DNA from 4 places in the Streptomyces finlayi genome. Region 2 is predicted to be linked to each of the others. Evidence: riboswitches for the same ligand, from Rfam matches in the RefSeq annotation. Region 2 holds a riboswitch; each other region holds the start of a gene.
The links. Region 2 has a riboswitch for cyclic di-AMP ahead of F0344_RS13415 (C40 family peptidase). Riboswitches for the same ligand answer to the same signal wherever they lie in the genome.
Positions count from the first base shown of each region.

Region 1: another riboswitch for cyclic di-AMP. It lies ahead of F0344_RS06935 (M23 family metallopeptidase); the one in region 2 lies ahead of F0344_RS13415 (C40 family peptidase).
Region 3: another riboswitch for cyclic di-AMP. It lies ahead of F0344_RS02650 (M23 family metallopeptidase); the one in region 2 lies ahead of F0344_RS13415 (C40 family peptidase).
Region 4: another riboswitch for cyclic di-AMP. It lies ahead of F0344_RS21790 (transglycosylase family protein); the one in region 2 lies ahead of F0344_RS13415 (C40 family peptidase).

Region 1 is NZ_CP045702.1:1,520,587-1,524,791, forward strand. It holds gene F0344_RS06930 (GntR family transcriptional regulator) at 1-711, opposite strand, end outside; gene F0344_RS06935 (M23 family metallopeptidase) at 924-1,739, opposite strand; cyclic di-AMP (ydaO/yuaA leader) riboswitch at 1,753-1,920, opposite strand; gene F0344_RS06940 (M16 family metallopeptidase) at 2,142-3,524, opposite strand; gene F0344_RS06945 (M16 family metallopeptidase) at 3,551-4,205, opposite strand, start outside.
Region 2 is NZ_CP045702.1:2,952,429-2,956,633, reverse strand. It holds gene F0344_RS13420 (NUDIX domain-containing protein) at 1-232, opposite strand, end outside; gene F0344_RS35740 (hypothetical protein) at 575-697, shown strand; gene F0344_RS13415 (C40 family peptidase) at 1,105-2,292, opposite strand; cyclic di-AMP (ydaO/yuaA leader) riboswitch at 2,291-2,455, opposite strand; gene pcrA (DNA helicase PcrA) at 2,714-4,205, shown strand, end outside.
Region 3 is NZ_CP045702.1:528,714-532,918, reverse strand. It holds gene F0344_RS02670 (aspartate aminotransferase family protein) at 1-155, shown strand, start outside; gene F0344_RS02665 (helix-turn-helix domain-containing protein) at 226-834, shown strand; gene F0344_RS02660 (DUF6126 family protein) at 900-1,073, shown strand; gene F0344_RS02655 (tyrosine-protein phosphatase) at 1,087-1,899, opposite strand; cyclic di-AMP (ydaO/yuaA leader) riboswitch at 2,409-2,570, shown strand; gene F0344_RS02650 (M23 family metallopeptidase) at 2,575-3,531, shown strand; gene F0344_RS02645 (SGNH/GDSL hydrolase family protein) at 3,717-4,205, shown strand, end outside.
Region 4 is NZ_CP045702.1:4,711,172-4,715,376, forward strand. It holds gene F0344_RS21780 (cytochrome P450 family protein) at 1-564, shown strand, start outside; gene F0344_RS21785 (LysM peptidoglycan-binding domain-containing protein) at 670-1,677, shown strand; cyclic di-AMP (ydaO/yuaA leader) riboswitch at 1,968-2,140, shown strand; gene F0344_RS21790 (transglycosylase family protein) at 2,144-2,863, shown strand; gene eno (phosphopyruvate hydratase) at 3,197-4,205, shown strand, end outside.

The DNA of each region.
Region 1 (4,205 bases), 1.4 Mb from region 2:
ATGCCGGACGCCCGCGATGTGTACGGGATGTTGCGAAGTGCTCACCCGCGACGGCGCGGGACCGGACCCCGGACGGCCGGGCCGGGCCGGGCGCCGCAGCCGATGGGCCGCCGCAGCCCGCTCCGCGTGCTGGACTGCCAGCGCTCTGGCCCGGTCCGCGTCCCCCCGGGCGACCGCGTCCACGATCGCCCCGCGCTCGGCCCAGGACTCCGCGGGACGCGCGGGCTGATCGACGGCGTACATCCAGGCGATCTTGTGCCGGAGCTGGGTGAGCAGCGCGATGAGGCCGGGGCTGCCCGATGCCTGCGCGAGCGTCTCGTGGAACCAGCCGCCCAGGGAGCGCAGGTCCTCGCCATCACCCCGCCGTACTCGCTCCTGACCCAGTCTGACGAGGCCGCGCAGCACCTTGAGGTGCGCCTCGGTGCGCCGCTGTGCCGCCCGCGCCGCACCGAGCGGTTCCAGCAGCATCCGGACCTCCAGGAGATCGGCGGCCTCCTGCTCGGTGGGCTCGGCCACGCATGCGCCGGCATGGCGGCGCGTGACCACGAACCCCTCGGACTCCAGCGTGCGCAGGGCCTCGCGCACCGGGACGCGCGAGACCCCGTAACGACGCGCGAGCACCTCCTCGGTGAGGCGGCTGCCGCGATCGAAGACACCGGAGACGATGTCGTCACGGATTGCCGTGCATACCGAATGCGCGGGAATGCGCATGTCCGAACCTCCGCCTTAATCCCCGCGAAACGCGGCCGATCGACGCCTGTTCTGCGACTCTATTGCAATGAGCCCGAATTTCCGACGGCAGAACGGAATCCAGGGATATCTTCTGACCCCGCGGAGCTTCGGCGGACAGAGTCCGGGTGGTACGCCGAAGGCCCCGGCGGGAAGCCGGGGCCTTCGTGAAGCGCGGGGACGCGGCGCGTGGATCAGACGTTCACACCGTGCGAGCGCAGGTACGCGACGGGGTCCATGTCGGAGCCGTACTCGGGGCTGGTGCGGGCCTCGAAGTGCAGGTGCGGTCCGGTGGAGTTGCCGGTCGAGCCGGAGATGCCTATCTGCTGCCCGGAGGTGACGCTCTGGCCGACGGAGACGCCGATCGAGGCGAGGTGGCCGTACTGGGTGTACGTGCCGTCCGTCATCCGGAGCACGATGTTGTTGCCGTAGGCACCGCCCCAGCCCGCCTCGACGACCGTGCCGGCGCCGACCGCGACGACGGACGAGCCGGACGCGGCGCGGAAGTCGACACCGGAGTGGCTGCCCGAGGACCAGAGCGAGCCACCGGACTTGTAGCCGGTGGTGACGTAGGAACCGGCGACCGGAAGGTGGAACGAGGTCAGCCGCTTGCGCTCGGCCGCGCGGGCGGCACGGGCCTCGGCCTCGCGGACCTCCGCGGCACGGGCCTTCGCCTTGCGCTCGGCCTCCGCCTTGGCCTTGACCCTGGCTTCCGCCTCGGCCTTGGCCTCGGCGACAGCCTTGGCCTTCGCCTTCGCGGCGGCCTCGGCCTGCTGTTCCTGGGCCATCGCCTGGGCGGCGATCTGGTCGGCGAGGGCGCCGTCGATGGCGATGACCTGGGTCAGGCCGGTGTCGCCGACGGTACGGGCCTCGTCCGCGGCGAGGGCCGGAGTGGCCATCCCGCCGATGACGCCTGTGGTGGCCAGTGCCGCGATGCCGGCGACGCGAGCGCTCTTGCGCGTCAGGCGGCTCGGGGCACGGTGCTTCCCGGTGGCACGGGTGAACGCCATGGAGGGGCTGATCCTTTCCTTCCTTCTCGCCTACCGGGTTAGCTGACGGGTTCGGAGCAGGAAGGTCTCCTACGGACCGTCTCCGCCCCGAAGGAGCGCAGACGTCCGATTCACCCCAGGGACTTCGTGGGTCCCCGGCTCCCCAGGCTCGCGCCTGACGGGGACTCGGCGATGGCTGCCCGGCGCCACGGACGCGGCATACACATGACGGACAGCGGAGCCGACGCTAAACGGGGCCACTTTCAATCACCAAACGGACAGGCTGATTTGTCGTACATCCCACAGAGCAGACAGGTAGCCTTCGCGCCAAAATCGGACAAAAGGAAGGGACCCTGATGGGCAATTTGCCCATCGGGGTCCCTTTGGCACGCTTTTGCAAATGTGTTGAAGAGTGGCCGGACGTCAGCCGCTGACGACCGACACCTCGCCGATTCCCAGCGCGCGGACGGGCTCCGCGATCTGGGACGCGTCACCGACGAGCACCGTGACCAGGCGGTCCACCGGGAAGGCGTTGACCACCGCGGCCGTCGCCTCGACCGTGCCGGTCTCGGCCAGGCGCGCGTAGAGCTGGGCCTGGTAGTCGTCCGGGAGGTGCTGCTCGACCTGGTCGGCGAGGGTGCCCGCCACGGAGGCCGCCGTCTCGAACTTCAGCGGGGCGACGCCCACGAGGTTCTGCACGGCCGTCTCGCGCTCGGCGTCGGTGAGCCCCTCGGCCGCGAGGGTCCGCAGGACCTTCCAGAGGTCGTCCAGCGCCGGCCCCGTGGACTCCGTGTCCACCGAGCCGCTGATGGCGAGCATCGCCGCTCCCGTACGCCCCGAGGGGGAGCCCGGGCCCGTGGAGCGCAGGACCTGCGCGAAGGCGCGTACGCCGTAGGTGTAGCCCTTCTCCTCGCGCAGCACCCGGTCGAGACGCGAGGTGAGGGTGCCGCCCAGGCAGTACGTGCCGAGGACCTGGGCCGGCCAGACGCTGTCGTGCCGGTCGGCGCCGATACGGCCGATCAGCAGCTGCGTCTGCACCGCGCCGGGACGGTCCACGACCACGACACGGCCGCGGTCGTCAGCGGTGATGGGCGGGACCGGACGGGGCTCGGCGGTGTTGCCCGACCAGTCGCCCACGGTCTCCGCGAGGAGCGCGTCCACATCGACCCCGGTGAGATCACCGACGATGACGAGCGTCGCGGTGGACGGACGGACGTGCGCGTCGTAGAAAGCGCGCACGGCCGCGGCGTCGATCCGCGCCACCGTCTCCTCGGTGCCCTGCCGCGGACGCGACATACGCGCCGTGGCGGGGAAGAGCTCCTTGGAGAGCTGCTTGGCCGCCTTGCGGGCGGGGTTGGCCTGCTCGTGCGGGATCTCGTCGAGGCGGTTGCCCACCAGGCGCTCGATCTCGCTCTCGGAGAAGGCAGGAGCCCGCAGCGCTTCGGCGATCAGACCCAGCGCCTTGGTCAGCCGGGAGACCGGGACCTCCAGGGAGACCCGGACACCGGGGTGGTCGGCGTGCGCGTCGAGCGTCGCGCCACAGCGCTCCAGCTCGGCGGCGAACTCCTCCGCGGAGCGCTTGTCCGTGCCCTCGGACAGGGCGCGCGACATGATCGTCGCCACCCCGTCGAGGCCCTCGGGCTCCGCGTCCAGCGGCGCGTCGAGGAAGATCTCCACCGCGACCACCTGCTGACCGGGACGGTGACAGCGCAGCACCGTGAGGCCGTTGGGCAGGGCGCCGCGCTCGGGCGCGGGGAAGGCCCAGGGCCTGGCCACGCCCGCCGTCGGCTGCGGGTGGTACTTCATCGCTACTCCAGTCACAGCGGCGTCGCTCACTGCTCGGCCCCTTCGTGCGTGGCGGTGCCGGCTTCGGCATCCGCGTCGGCCGGCGCTTCGACCGGTTCGTAGACCAGGACCGCGCGGTTGTCGGGTCGCAGGCACGCCTTGGCGGCGGCCTGGACCTCCTCCGCGGTGACGTCGAGCACCCGCTGCACGGCCGTCAGGGCCAGCTGCGGGTCCCCGAACAGGACGGCGTACCGGCACAGTTCGTCGGCGCGGCCCTCGACCGTGCCGAGCCGGTCCAGCCACTCGCGCTCCAACTGCGCCTGGGCCCGCTCCATTTCCTCGGGCGTGGGGCCCTCGGCGGCGAACTTGGCCAGTTCCTCGTCGACCGCGGCCTCGATTTCCGGCACCTCGATACCGCCGGACGTCTTGACGTCCAGCCAGCCGAGCGAGGGCGCGCCGGACAGCCTCAGCAGCCCGAATCCGGCCGCCACCGCCGTACGATCGCGGCGGACCAGCCGGTTGTGCAGCCGGGAGGACTCGCCGCCGCCGAGCACGGTCAGTGCCAGATCCGCGGCGTCGCACTCCCGGGTGCCGTCGTGCGGCAGGCGGTAGGCGGCCATCAGCGCGCGCGCCGGGACCTCCGCGTGGACCACTTCGCGCAGCTGCTCACCGATGATGTCCGGCAGCGTGCCGTCGCGCGGC
Region 2 (4,205 bases):
AGGTAACGCGCACCCAGGAAAGGCGCACGGTGCGCGGGCCGGCCCACTCCAGCCCGCTACAGGCCACCACAGGCCCGTCGAAGAGAGTCGGGTTCGCCTGGACCGCCTTGTCCCACACGCGGTCTCTCGCCGCTTGATCCGAAGGTGACAGCGGCGGCTCCGGGACCTCCGTGAGCTGGAGGCGTTCCACGTCGAAGAGGTCAATACCTACGGGAGGCAGAGTCTCGGTCACCGGCCCATCGTAGAGCCCTGCTCGGAGCTGGACGGGGAGGTCGAGCGTCCGGATGGTCCACCTCATGGACCTCGGCGACGGTGCGCTCTCCATACAGGCTGCGCAGAGCATCGTCTACTTCGCGCCGGTGCACGGTGTTCCTGGATAGCACGAACGTGGAGGTTCGCGTGCCGGCTGACCGCCAACTGATTGATGCACAGCGCGTGCGGACGTCAGCTCAGATCGGTCAGAGGCTGTTGTCTTTCCGTACTTGATCGCTGACTTTCTGCTGGTCAGGCATGGTGTGGCGGGTTCTGTGGCAGACAGGACACGTCGTGTCGTCTTGGTCGTGCAGGTTCGGGGATGCCGTCGGTGGTCGGTTTGCTGGAGGAGCGGGAACGGGGTGCCCGGCAGCGGGTTGAGGCGTTGCGTGAGGAAGCGGACCGGGTCCTTGCCGAACTGCGCGACGCGGAGCTGTTCTGGTAACGGTTCGTGACTGCGCGGGAGGTTCTCGTCGAGGTTCTTGCTGGTCCGGGTGGTGGTGCTGACGTCGCTCGGTGTCTCAGCAACTCCGAACTGCACCAGAGGCCCTGTCTTCATGCACGAACACCACCAGATTCACCCGCCCCGGCAGCCACTTTCGATCACACCGCACTCAAGATCGATAGGACAACGGCTTCTGAGCCGACCTGAGCTGTCCCGGCCGCTGTCCCGGCCGCTGTCCCGGCCGCGGTCCCGGCCGGTCCCGGCCGGGGTCAGGACCGGGCCGCCGTGCCGAACCCCTCGTCCACGGTCTTCACGCGCTCCCTCCCTGGACCCTCGTCCGCGACATCGCCCAGCGGCCGGTGCGGCCGGTGCGGCAACTCCCGGCCAGGGAGGGACCGGGCACGGCACTACGCCGGCCGCACGCTCCCGTAGATCGGCATGGAGTAGATCGACTCCTCGCGCACGTTCGCCCCCGGCTTCGGCGCGTGGATCATCATGCCGTCGCCCCTGTAGATGCCGACGTGGCTGATGTCGTCATAGAAGAACACCAGGTCCCCCGGCCGCAGATCCGCCGTGGCCACCCGGGTGCCGACCTCGACCTGGTCCCAGGTGGTGCGCGGCAGATCGACGCCGGCCTCTCTCCAGGCCGCCTGCGTCAGCCCTGAGCAGTCGTACGAAGAGGGGCCCGTCGCCCCCCAGACGTACGGCTTGCCGATCTGAGCCGCCGCGAACGCCAGTACCTTGTCCGCCTTCGCCGCGTAGCCGCTGTCCGTCTCCGTGCCGGTGTCCGTACCGCCACCGGTTCCGGTGTCCGGCTGCCCGGCCTCCTGGGCTGCGTCCTCGGCGGCTTCCTTCGCCGCCGCCTCCTGGCGCTCGGCCTCCGCCGCGGCGGCCTGCCGGCGGGCCAGCTCCTGCGCCTTGCGCTCGGCCTCCGCCTCCTTCTCGCGCTCCAGTGCCGCGAGCCGCGCCTTCTCCTCGGCGGTCAGCTCGGACAGCAGGGTGCGGGCCTCGGTCAGCTTCTCCTGCACCTGCTGCTTGCTGGTGCGCAGCGTGGTCTGCGCCTCGGTGAGCGTCTCCAGGCTCTTGGTGGCCTCGGCGCGCTTCTTCGCCGCCGCGCTCTGCTGCGTTCGGAAGTCGGACACGGTCTTCTGCTGCTGGCTGGTCATGCGCGCCATCAACTGGTCCTGGTCGAAGTACGACTGCGGGTCGTCCGCGAGGAAGAACGTGGCCGTGGGGGCGACCGCGCCGCTGCGGTACTGCGCCGCCGCGAACCGGCCCAGCTCACGGCGCGTCTCGTTCAGCTTCTCGGCCCGCTCCGCCGCGGCGTCCAGGAGCCCGTCGACCTTGGCGCGCTGGTCGGTGGAGGCGGCCTTCGCCTTGTTGTACTGCTGGGTCGCGGCGCCCGCCTGCCGGTAGAGGTCGTCGACCTTCTTCTGGACGTCCTCGACGCTGGGCCGGGGCGTCGCGGGCGCGGCCGTCGCGGTCTGCGTGGAGAGCAGAGTCACAGAGGCCAGTGCCGCCGTCGTGAGTCCGAGGCCGGGTGAGGTGGTGCGCACACGGGTGCGCGGCTTGCGATGCGATGCCAAGGCCGGCATCTCCTTCCGTGGACCGCCTACCGGGTTAGCTGTCGGGTTCGGGCGGAACGGAAGGCTGCCCTACGGTCCAGGTGGAGGTCGCGGACCGATTCACCCCGGTGCTGCGTGTGGGTCCCCGGTTCCGGACGCCCTGGGGGCGGACCGGATTCGGCGTGGGCGTCCGCTCGGCGTGGTTCGCCTCAAGGGGGTACGGGCCGCCCGATCCAGCACGCTAGCCAACCCGTGGTGTCCCTGTGAAGGTTGATGTTCGATATGCCCGATACATGTTCGTGACCTGGAGCGAATCCGTGCGGGCGGGGCCGGACCGTGCCTCTCGTCCCTCACGGGGTGTGGTCGGGCCGTCTCGGTACGCGCATGGATCCGGGCCTCCTCAGGAATGCGGCCCCGGGGTGTCAGTGGAGCCGCCTAGACTCGTGAAGCGATGAGCAGCCTCTTTGACGACAGTTTCCTGACCGGCCTCCAGAACTCGGAGGAAGGGCCCCCGCCGCCCCCCGAGGACCACGCACCCGAAGCGGTGCCGGAGGGTCTCTTCGGCGGCGTCTTCGACGCGCCCCCGCCGCCCCGCGAGGGGTACTACCGCGACGGCTCGCCCCGTCCCGTCATCGACGCCGCCGCGCTGCTCGACGGGCTGAACACCGAGCAGCGCGCCGCTGTCGTGCACGCCGGTTCGCCGCTGCTCATCGTCGCCGGTGCCGGGTCGGGCAAGACCCGGGTGCTCACCCACCGGATCGCACATCTGCTGGCCGAGCGCGGGGTGCACCCCGGTCAGATCCTCGCGATCACCTTCACCAACAAGGCCGCGGGCGAGATGAAGGAGCGCGTCGAGCAGCTCGTCGGGCCGCGCGCCAACGCCATGTGGGTCATGACCTTCCACAGCGCGTGCGTACGCATCCTGCGGCGCGAGTCCAAGCGGCTCGGTTTCACCTCGTCGTTCTCGATCTACGACGCCGCGGACTCCAAGCGGCTGATGGCGCTCGTCTGCCGTGACCTGGACCTCGACCCGAAGCGCTACCCGCCCAAGGCGTTCACGGCCAAGGTCTCGAACCTGAAGAACGAGCTGATCGACGAGGAGACCTTCGCCGGGCAGGCCGCGGACGGTTTCGAGAAGACCCTGGCCCAGGCGTACGCGCTCTACCAGGCACGGCTGCGCGAGGCCAACGCCCTCGACTTCGACGACATCATCATGACGACGGTGCATCTGCTCCAGGCGTTCCCCGATGTCGCCGAGCACTACCGCCGCCGCTTCCGGCACGTCCTGGTGGACGAGTACCAGGACACCAACCACGCGCAGTACACCCTCGTACGCGAGCTGGTGGGCCCGTCCGGTGAGGCCGAGGCCCCCGCCGAACTGTGTGTCGTCGGTGACGCGGACCAGTCGATCTACGCCTTCCGGGGCGCGACCATCCGCAACATCCTCCAGTTCGAGGAGGACTATCCGGACGCGACCACGATCATGCTGGAGCAGAACTACCGCTCCACGCAGACGATCCTGTCCGCGGCCAACGCGGTCATCGAACGCAACGAGAGCCGCCGCCCCAAGAACCTCTGGACGAACGCCGGCACCGGCGCCCGGATCACGGGGTACGTCGCGGACACCGAGCACGACGAGGCGCAGTTCATCGCCGACGAGATCGACCGTCTCACCGACGCCGGCGACGCGAAGGCGGGCGACGTCGCGGTCTTCTACCGTACGAACGCGCAGTCCCGTGTCTTCGAAGAGATCTTCATCCGGGTCGGTCTGCCCTACAAGGTCGTCGGCGGGGTGCGCTTCTACGAGCGCAAGGAGGTCCGCGACGTCCTGGCCTACCTCCGGGTCCTCGCCAACCCCGAGGACACGGTCCCGCTGCGCCGCATTCTGAACGTGCCGAAGCGCGGCATCGGCGACCGTGCCGAAGCGATGATCGACGCCCTGT
Region 3 (4,205 bases), 2.4 Mb from region 2:
TGATCAAGCTGATCCCGCCGCTGGTCATCGGTGAGCCGGAGGTGGAGCGGTTCGTGAGCGCCTTCACGGCGGTGATGGACGACGCGCACAGCGGGGGCGGGCTGATGTGGGACTTCGGCAGAACCCTGGTGAAGCAGGCCGTCGCCCACCGTTGATCGAAGAGCCCGGGTTTGCCTCGGAGGCAAAATGTTTGCCTCCGAGGAAAATTCCTGGCCCAATGGAGGCATGAATCCTCCTGACGGAGGGGCGGCCGGCGAACTCCCCGGGGTCGCTCCGCGCCTGCGCGACCTGCGCCGCGGCCGTGGCCTCACCCTGGAGACCGCCGCCCAGCGGGCCGGGCTCTCGCCCGCCCATCTCTCCCGGCTCGAAACCGGCCGCAGGCAGCCCTCGCTGCCCATGCTGCTGGGACTCGCCCGCGTCTACGGTACGACGGTTTCCGAGCTCCTCGGCGAGGCGCCGGCCCAACGTGACGCGATCGTCCGCGGCGGCCCGTTCACCGGCGCCGAGGCGGACGGCTGGATGTACCGCCGGGCCGGTGGCTCCGGCCGGGCCATGCAGGCGCTCCGCGTCCAGGTGCCGTACGGCACACAGGGCGATCTGGTGCGCGTCCACCCCGGCGAGGAATGGCTGTACGTCCTGGAAGGGCGGCTGCGGGTCGTCCTCGGCGAATCCGAGCACGACCTGGAAGCCGGTGACAGCGCGCACTTCGATTCGCTGACCCCGCACCGGATCGCCGCCGCCGACCGCGGCGGCGCCGAGCTGCTCTTCCTCCATACCCTGCTGCAGAGCCCGGTCGCCGAGCTCTGCCTGGGCAGCGGACCACACCACCGCTGATCACCGGCGCCAACGGCTGACTCCGAGGCCGGACGGCTGACCCCGACACCAGAAAGAGGACTGTCATGTCCGATTCAGAGCACTACGATCCGCTCAGCCCGAGGTCCCGGAAGGGCTACGAGACACAGGAGAGGAAGTTCCCGCGTGGCGTGGTGATCAGGCTGGTCGCCTATCTGGTCGCCGGACACGTCTTCGCGGCCTTCCTCTACCTGCTGTTCGAGGTGGCGGGCAAGCGCTGACGCCGCGGAGTGGTCAGGCCTCCTCGGTGAGGCGCTCCCGCAGCAGGTCACGCGTCTCCGGGGAGAGCTTCAGCCCCTCGCCGAGGTAACGCTCGGTGCCGCCCCAGGTCTCCTCGATGGTGCTGAAGGCCGCCGCCAGATACTCGGCACGTGCACCGAAGAGCGGGTTCAGAAGCTCCATGACCTCGTCGGACATCCCGGTCGCCGAGGTGTCGCTGCGCTTCACCTTGTACCGGCGGTGGGCGTCGTTCGACATCAGGTAGTCCGCCTCGATGGCCTCGCGCTCCACACCGACGGCGAGCAGCGACACCGCTATGGAGAGTCCCGCCCGGTCCTTGCCCGCGGCGCAGTGCATCAGGGCGGGGACACTGTCCTCGGCCAGGGCGTGCAGGATCCGGCTGTGCTCGCCCGTGCGGTCCCTGATGATCGAGCGGTACGAGGCGATCATGCGGTCCGCCCCCTTGCCGTCCGCCAGGATCGAGCGCAGCTGCTCGATGTTGCCGTCCCGGACCAGGCGCCAGAACTCGGCGCCGTCGGCCGGGTCGGACAGCGGGATGCTGACGTTGCGCACGCCTGCCAGCTCCACGTCGTGGCCGTCGAGCTTGCGGTCGGCGGCGTTGCGGAAGTCGAAGATCGTGTGCAGCCCGAGTCCGTTGAGGAACGCCGCGTCCTGCTCGGTGGCGTGCGCCAGGTGACCACTGCGGTAGAGCCGCCCGAACCGCACCCGGCGGCCGTCCGCGGTCGGCAGGCCCCCGACGTCACGGAAGTTGCGGACACCGGTCAGCTCAGTGTGCGACGGCGGGACCTGCGGCAGCTGCTGCGTCACGGTGGCTCCTGAAGTGTCTGGCGTCGGCGCTGCTCGCCGACGAGGGCACGGATGTGACGATACGACATTGGTTCCTCAGGCAATCATCTTGCCGCGAGGTCGTCGTTGCACGCGGCACCTCTGCCGGCGCGACCCGCACGGCCTGGGCGGGGAGAATCGTCTGAAATGCTGGCAATGTAACCGATTTGGGCGCCATCTTTTCGAGAGTCCGTCGCGCCCCGCGGGCGGGGTGTGTCCGTATTGGCGTGTTTGCCAGAACATGCCCTGCTTATGGGCGAGATGGTGGTCGGCAGGTGAGCGGGATCATATCCGTGACGGTGTGTGGTGGCCCTCCCGACGGGCATTCCGTCCGCCGCACGGAATGCGAAGATCCGTAATCCACGGAGTGTGACCGTAAATCCGTGCCGGAATTGATTCCCGCATTCCGGCAGGCCGGACATGGCTTGTTCCGGCCGTCCTTACTCGCTTACGGTCACCGTCAATCCGGACGGACCGCCTAATCCTGCCGCCGCCCGGAATCCGCATCCACTCACGTGTGGCAGGAGCGGGGGACCCAGGTAAGCCGCCGGTCCGGAGAATTCCGGAACGACTCGGGGTGAAGTCGCGCCAGCGCGACCGGGCATCTCCAGCCCGAACCCGACAGCTCACCTCGTAGGCGCCGGAGAGGAATGCCCCATGCCCGCAAAGGGTAAGCACCGTCGTACGAAGTCCGGCTCGATAGCCCGTGGCATCTTCGCCGCGGGGACCGGCGGAGCCGTCCTCGCGCTCCCGCTGATCGGCGCCACCGGCGCGAGCGCCGCCGAGCAGGCCGCGCCCGCCGCCGCCTCGGTCGCCGCGGCGCACACCGCGCCCGTCGTCGTGTCCAAGACCGCCCCGAAGACCTACTCCGTGGTTTCCGGCGACTATCTGTCGAAGATCGCCGCCGAGCAGAAGATCAAGGGCGGCTGGCAGAAGCTGTACAAGGACAACCGTGAGGTCGTCGGCAAGGACCCGAGCCTGATCTTCCCCGGCACCGAACTCACGCTGGGCGCAAAGGCATCCGGCTCGGCCGAGGCCGCTCCTTCGAAGGCCGTCGCTCCCAGGGCCACCGCGCCGAAGGCCGCAGCCCCCGCGAGCGCCGCACCCGAGGCCATCGCTCCCAAGGCGGACACGGCCTCCGACTCGGCCTCCTCGTCCGTGGAGACCGCCGCACCGGCGGACACCGGCGCCTCGGAGGGCAACAGCTCCGGCTGGGCGGCCCCCGTGGCCAACGCCACCGTCACCACGCCGTACCGCGCCTCCGGCTCCATGTGGTCCAGTGGTTACCACACCGGTGCCGACTTCCAGGCCGCCTCCGGCACCAGTGTCCGGGCCATAGGCCCCGGCACCGTGGTCTCGGCCGGCTGGAGCGGTTCGTACGGCAACGAGGTCGTCATCAAGCACGAGGACGGCATGTACTCCCAGTACGCCCACCAGACCTCGCTCAGCGTCTCGGCCGGCGACACGGTGACCGGCGGTCAGCAGATCGGCCTCTCCGGTTCCACCGGCAACTCCAGCGGCCCGCACCTCCACTTCGAGGTCCGCACCGGCCCGAGCTACGGCTCGGACGTCGACCCGGTCTCGTACCTGCGTCAGCACGGCGTCTCCCTCTGAGACGAGCAGCAGTGAGGAAGGGCGGTGCGCGGCGGCGCACCGCCCTTCCTCGTGTCCTCAGGGCAGTGCGGCGACCGCTACTTATTCCGGCTTTACCAAGAACTGACCGGGTGGTTTATCTCACCACCCGTCAACCCATTATTACGGTCGCGTAGGTCACATTCGCGGGTGCAGGATACGACCTTGTGGCAGACGATTCGAAACTCAGTCAGCGCGGTCTCCAGAACGTCATCGGCGTCAAGAGCGTCATAGGGTCGTACGCGGCGATCGGCGACAGCTTCACCGAGGGCGTCGGCGACCCCGGACCCGACGGGACCTTCGTCGGCTGGGCGGACCGTTTCGCGGTGCTGCTGGCGGATCAGCTCCCGGCCCCCTACGAGGGGAGCGGCCTCACCGCCTCACGGCACGGCAACTTCCGGTACGCCAACCTCGCCGTACGCGGGCGGCTCCTCGACCAGATCGTCGCGGAACAGGTCCCGCGGGCCAAGGAACTGGCTCCCGACCTCGTGAGCTTCTGCGCGGGCGGGAACGACATCCTGCGGCCGGGCAGTGACCCCGACGACGTGGCCGAGCGTTTCGAGCGCGCCGTCGCCGAACTGGCCGACGGGGTCGGCACCGTCATGATCACCACCGGCTTCGACCCCCGCCACATGCCGGTCCTGCGTCACCTGCGG
Region 4 (4,205 bases), 1.8 Mb from region 2:
ATCCTTCTCTTCGCCGGTTTCGAGACAACCGTCAACCTGATCGGCAACGGGACGTACGCCCTGCTGCGCAACCCCGGCGAGCGCGAAAGGCTTCAGCGTTCGCTCGCCGCGGGCGAGACGGACCTCCTCGCCACCGGCCTGGAGGAACTGCTGCGGTACGACGGTCCGGTGGAGCTCGCGACGTGGCGGTACGCGACGGAGCCCGTCACGCTCGGCGGGCAGGAGATCGCCGCGGGGGACCCCGTACTGGTGGTCCTCGCGGCCGCAGACCGGGACCCGGAGCGATTCCGCGATCCGGACACCCTGGACCTTGCACGGAGTGACAATCAGCACGTGGGATACGGGCACGGCATCCACTACTGCCTGGGAGCGCCGCTCGCCCGTCTGGAAGGGCAGACCGCGCTGGCAACGCTGCTGAGACGCCTCCCTGACCTGCGTCTTGCGGTGGAACCTGACGATTTGCGATGGCGTGGCGGGCTCATCATGCGCGGACTGCGCACCCTTCCGGTGGAGTTCGCATCCGGATTGCCGTCCGCGCAAGGTGACACTCCGTCAACTCTGTGACTTTCACGTGATCTCCGCTGCATCGACTTGTGACACACGTTCGAGTCCCGCTAGGTTCACCGTTCACCACAGCAGTCACTTGTTCGTCACACGGAAGGCAATCCCATGGGCTCCGCGAACGGCAGACACCGCCGCCCTCGCCAGGCACCCGCCATCGTCGTCGCCGCAGGCGTGACGGGGTCGGCCATCGCCATCCCGCTGCTCGGCGCGACCGGTGCGCACGCCGCAGACGCCTCGACCTGGGACCGGGTCGCCGAGTGCGAGAGCGGCGGCATGTGGAGCGCGGACCTGGGCAACGGCTACTACGGCGGCCTCCAGTTCTCGCAGGACACCTGGTCGGCGTACGGTGGCTCGGCGTTCGCGCCCCGCGCCGACCTCGCCAGCCGCTCGCAGCAGATATCCGTCGCGGAGAAGGTCCTGGAGGACCAGGGCCCGCAGGCGTGGCCGAGCTGCGCGGTGATTTCCGGGCTCGCGCTGGACGGGGCCCTGCCGGGCGTCGACCCGGGCGGTCTGCCCTCCGCCGACCCTTCGGACTCGCTGCTCCCAACCGACGACGCCTCCGACGCCCCGTCGGGCGACGCGACGGACGAAGCGAACAAGAAGGATAAGTCCGACAAGTCCGGCGGGACCGCCGGGTCCGGTGAGTCGGACACGGCGAGTGAGTCCGACAAGAACGGCGAGACCGGCGAGTCGGGCGGGTCCGGCGACTCCGGCGCGACGGCCCCGCCGGCCACCACACCGACGCCCGAGGCGTCCGAGGCGTCCGCGATCCCGGACGGCACGGACCAGCGTGGCGGCAAGCACCGCGGCACGCCGGCCCCCGAGGCGAGCCTGGACGCGGATCAGGGCGGCGGGCGCGACTCGGGCCGGCACGCCTCGCGCGGTGGCGACCAGGGGCGCGACACCGTTGCGGTGAGCCCCGACGGCGACTACACCGTCCGGCCCGGCGACAACCTCTGGGCGATTGCTGACGCACAGAAGGTTCCCGGCGGCTGGACCGAGCTGTACGAGGCCAACAAGGGCGCGCTCGGCTCCGACCCGGACCTGATCCTCCCCGGCCAGAGCCTCGATCTGGGGCTGCCGGACGTCGCGGAGGACTCCAAGAGCAACTGATCCAATTCGGGAAAACACCCCAAATTCGGGGGTAGTTCAGAGGCCTATGTCCACTTATGCGTAAGTGAGACATGGGTCTCTTTGCTTCAACTGGCCCGGCATGTCCGGGTGATGCGTCTGTGGCCCCTCCGACCTGCGAAAACGTTCTTCCCTCCAGGACGACAAATACCCGAATGGCCGGTATGTCCCTCTTTGAATGTCGAGGGTGCCTGTGTTTACGGTCGGAACCGCTCGCACCGCGGGCCCCGTCGACCGTCACGCCGAATCCTGCCGTCGGTCGAAGGGAACAGACGCGTAAAGCGCCGTAGGCAGGAGCGGGGGACCCAGGTAAGCGCCGGGCCCGATCGTCGAAGGACGACTCAGGGACCGGCTTGGGGTGAAGTCGCGTGCTAGGACGTGCGACCGGGCAACTCACTTGGCCCGAACCCGACAGCTCACCTCGTAGGCGTCGGTGAGGAGAAGCTCCATGCTGATTTCCAGCAAGGCCAAGCACCGCCGCCCGTCCAGGGCCGTCCGTGTCGCCACGCTCGCCGGTGTCGCCGGCGCCGCGGTCGCCATGCCGCTGATGGGTGCGACCAGCGCCTCCGCCGCCTCCGTCTCCACGTGGGACGCCGTCGCCCAGTGCGAGTCCGGTGGCAACTGGTCCATCAACACCGGCAACGGCTACTACGGCGGTCTGCAGTTCTCGCAGTCCAGCTGGGCCGCCGCCGGCGGTACGCAGTACGCCCCCCGCGCCGACCTCGCCAGCAAGTCGCAGCAGATCGCCACCGCGGAGAAGCTTCTCGACATGCAGGGCCCGGGCGCCTGGGCCTGTGCCGGCGCCGGCAACCTGACCAACGACGGCGTGGACCCGGGTGTCGACACCGGCTCCACGCAGGAGAGCGGCGACGAGCGGGAGCCGCAGCAGCAGGCCCAGCCGGAGCGCCAGGCCGAGCAGCCCACCACGCGCAGCGAGCAGCGCACCGCGCCGAAGACCGAGGCGCCCAGGACGGTCACCACCCCGACCGGCGAGAAGGTCGAGAAGGGTGACGGCGAGTACAAGGTGAAGGCCGGCGACACTCTCAGCAAGATCGCCGCGAAGCGCGACGTCAAGGGCGGCTGGGAGAAGCTCTTCGACCTGAACGACGACATCGTCAAGGACGCCGACCTGATCTTCCCGGGTCAGCAGCTCCACCTGACGAAGTAGTACCTGGGACTCTCCTCCCCTCCGGGAGGGTGTCCGGCGGCATCCTCCCCGCCCTGCTCCCGACCCGGTGCGCTCTCCCCCGTGCGTACCGGGTCGGGGTCTTTTCCGGCCGGTGGAGTCCACCTGCCGACGTCGATCGTTCAAGTGTTGTGGTTACTCGTCAGTAATTTTCTGGACCTTTGCCCGTGAATGCATACCCTTGGGTCCTTTTTCGTCCCAGGGGACGGGCGCCCGGCTGGCCGATGGAGCCCGGCCGGATAGGCTCAGGTCGCAAGGCCACAGTGACCACAGTGGCCCTGCGCAACCAGTGTCATATCCAGAAGGAGATGCCTCGTGCCGTCCATCGACGTCGTCGTAGCCAGGGAAATCCTCGACTCCCGGGGCAACCCCACGGTCGAGGTCGAGGTTGGCCTCGACGACGGCAGCACGGGACGTGCTGCCGTTCCGTCCGGCGCCTCCACCGGTGCGTTCGAGGCCATCGAGCTTCGCGACGGAGACCCCAACCGTTACATGGGCAAGGGCGTGGAGAAGGCCGTCCTCGCCGTCATCGAGCAGATCGGCCCGGAGCTCGTCGGGTACGACGCCACCGAGCAGCGCCTCATCGACCAGGCGATGTTCGACCTGGACGCCACCGAGAACAAGGGCTCGCTCGGCGCCAACGCCATCCTCGGCGTCTCGCTGGCCGTCGCGCACGCCGCCTCCGAGGCGTCCGACCTGCCGCTCTTCCGCTACCTCGGCGGCCCGAACGCGCACCTGCTGCCCGTTCCGATGATGAACATCCTGAACGGCGGCTCGCACGCCGACTCCAACGTGGACATCCAGGAGTTCATGATCGCGCCGATCGGCGCGGAGTCGTTCTCCGAGGCCCTGCGCTGGGGCGCGGAGGTCTACCACACGCTGAAGAAGGTCCTGAAGACCAAGGGCCTGTCCACCGGTCTCGGTGACGAGGGCGGCTTCGCCCCGAACCTGGAGTCCAACCGCGCCGCCCTGGACCTCATCGTCGAGGCCATCAAGGAGGCCGGTTACGTCCCCGGCCGCGACATCGGCCTCGCGCTCGACGTCGCCGCGTCCGAGTTCTACAAGGACGGCGTGTACGAGTTCGAGGGCAAGTCCCGCTCGGCCGCCGAGATGACCGAGTACTACGAGGAGCTCGTCTCCGCGTACCCGCTCATCTCCATCGAGGACCCGCTGTACGAGGACGACTGGGCCGGCTGGAAGGTCATCACCGACAAGCTCGGCTCCAAGGTGCAGATCGTCGGTGACGACCTGTTCGTCACCAACCCGGAGCGTCTGGCCCGCGGCATCGAGGAGGGCTCCGCGAACGCCCTGCTCGTGAAGGTCA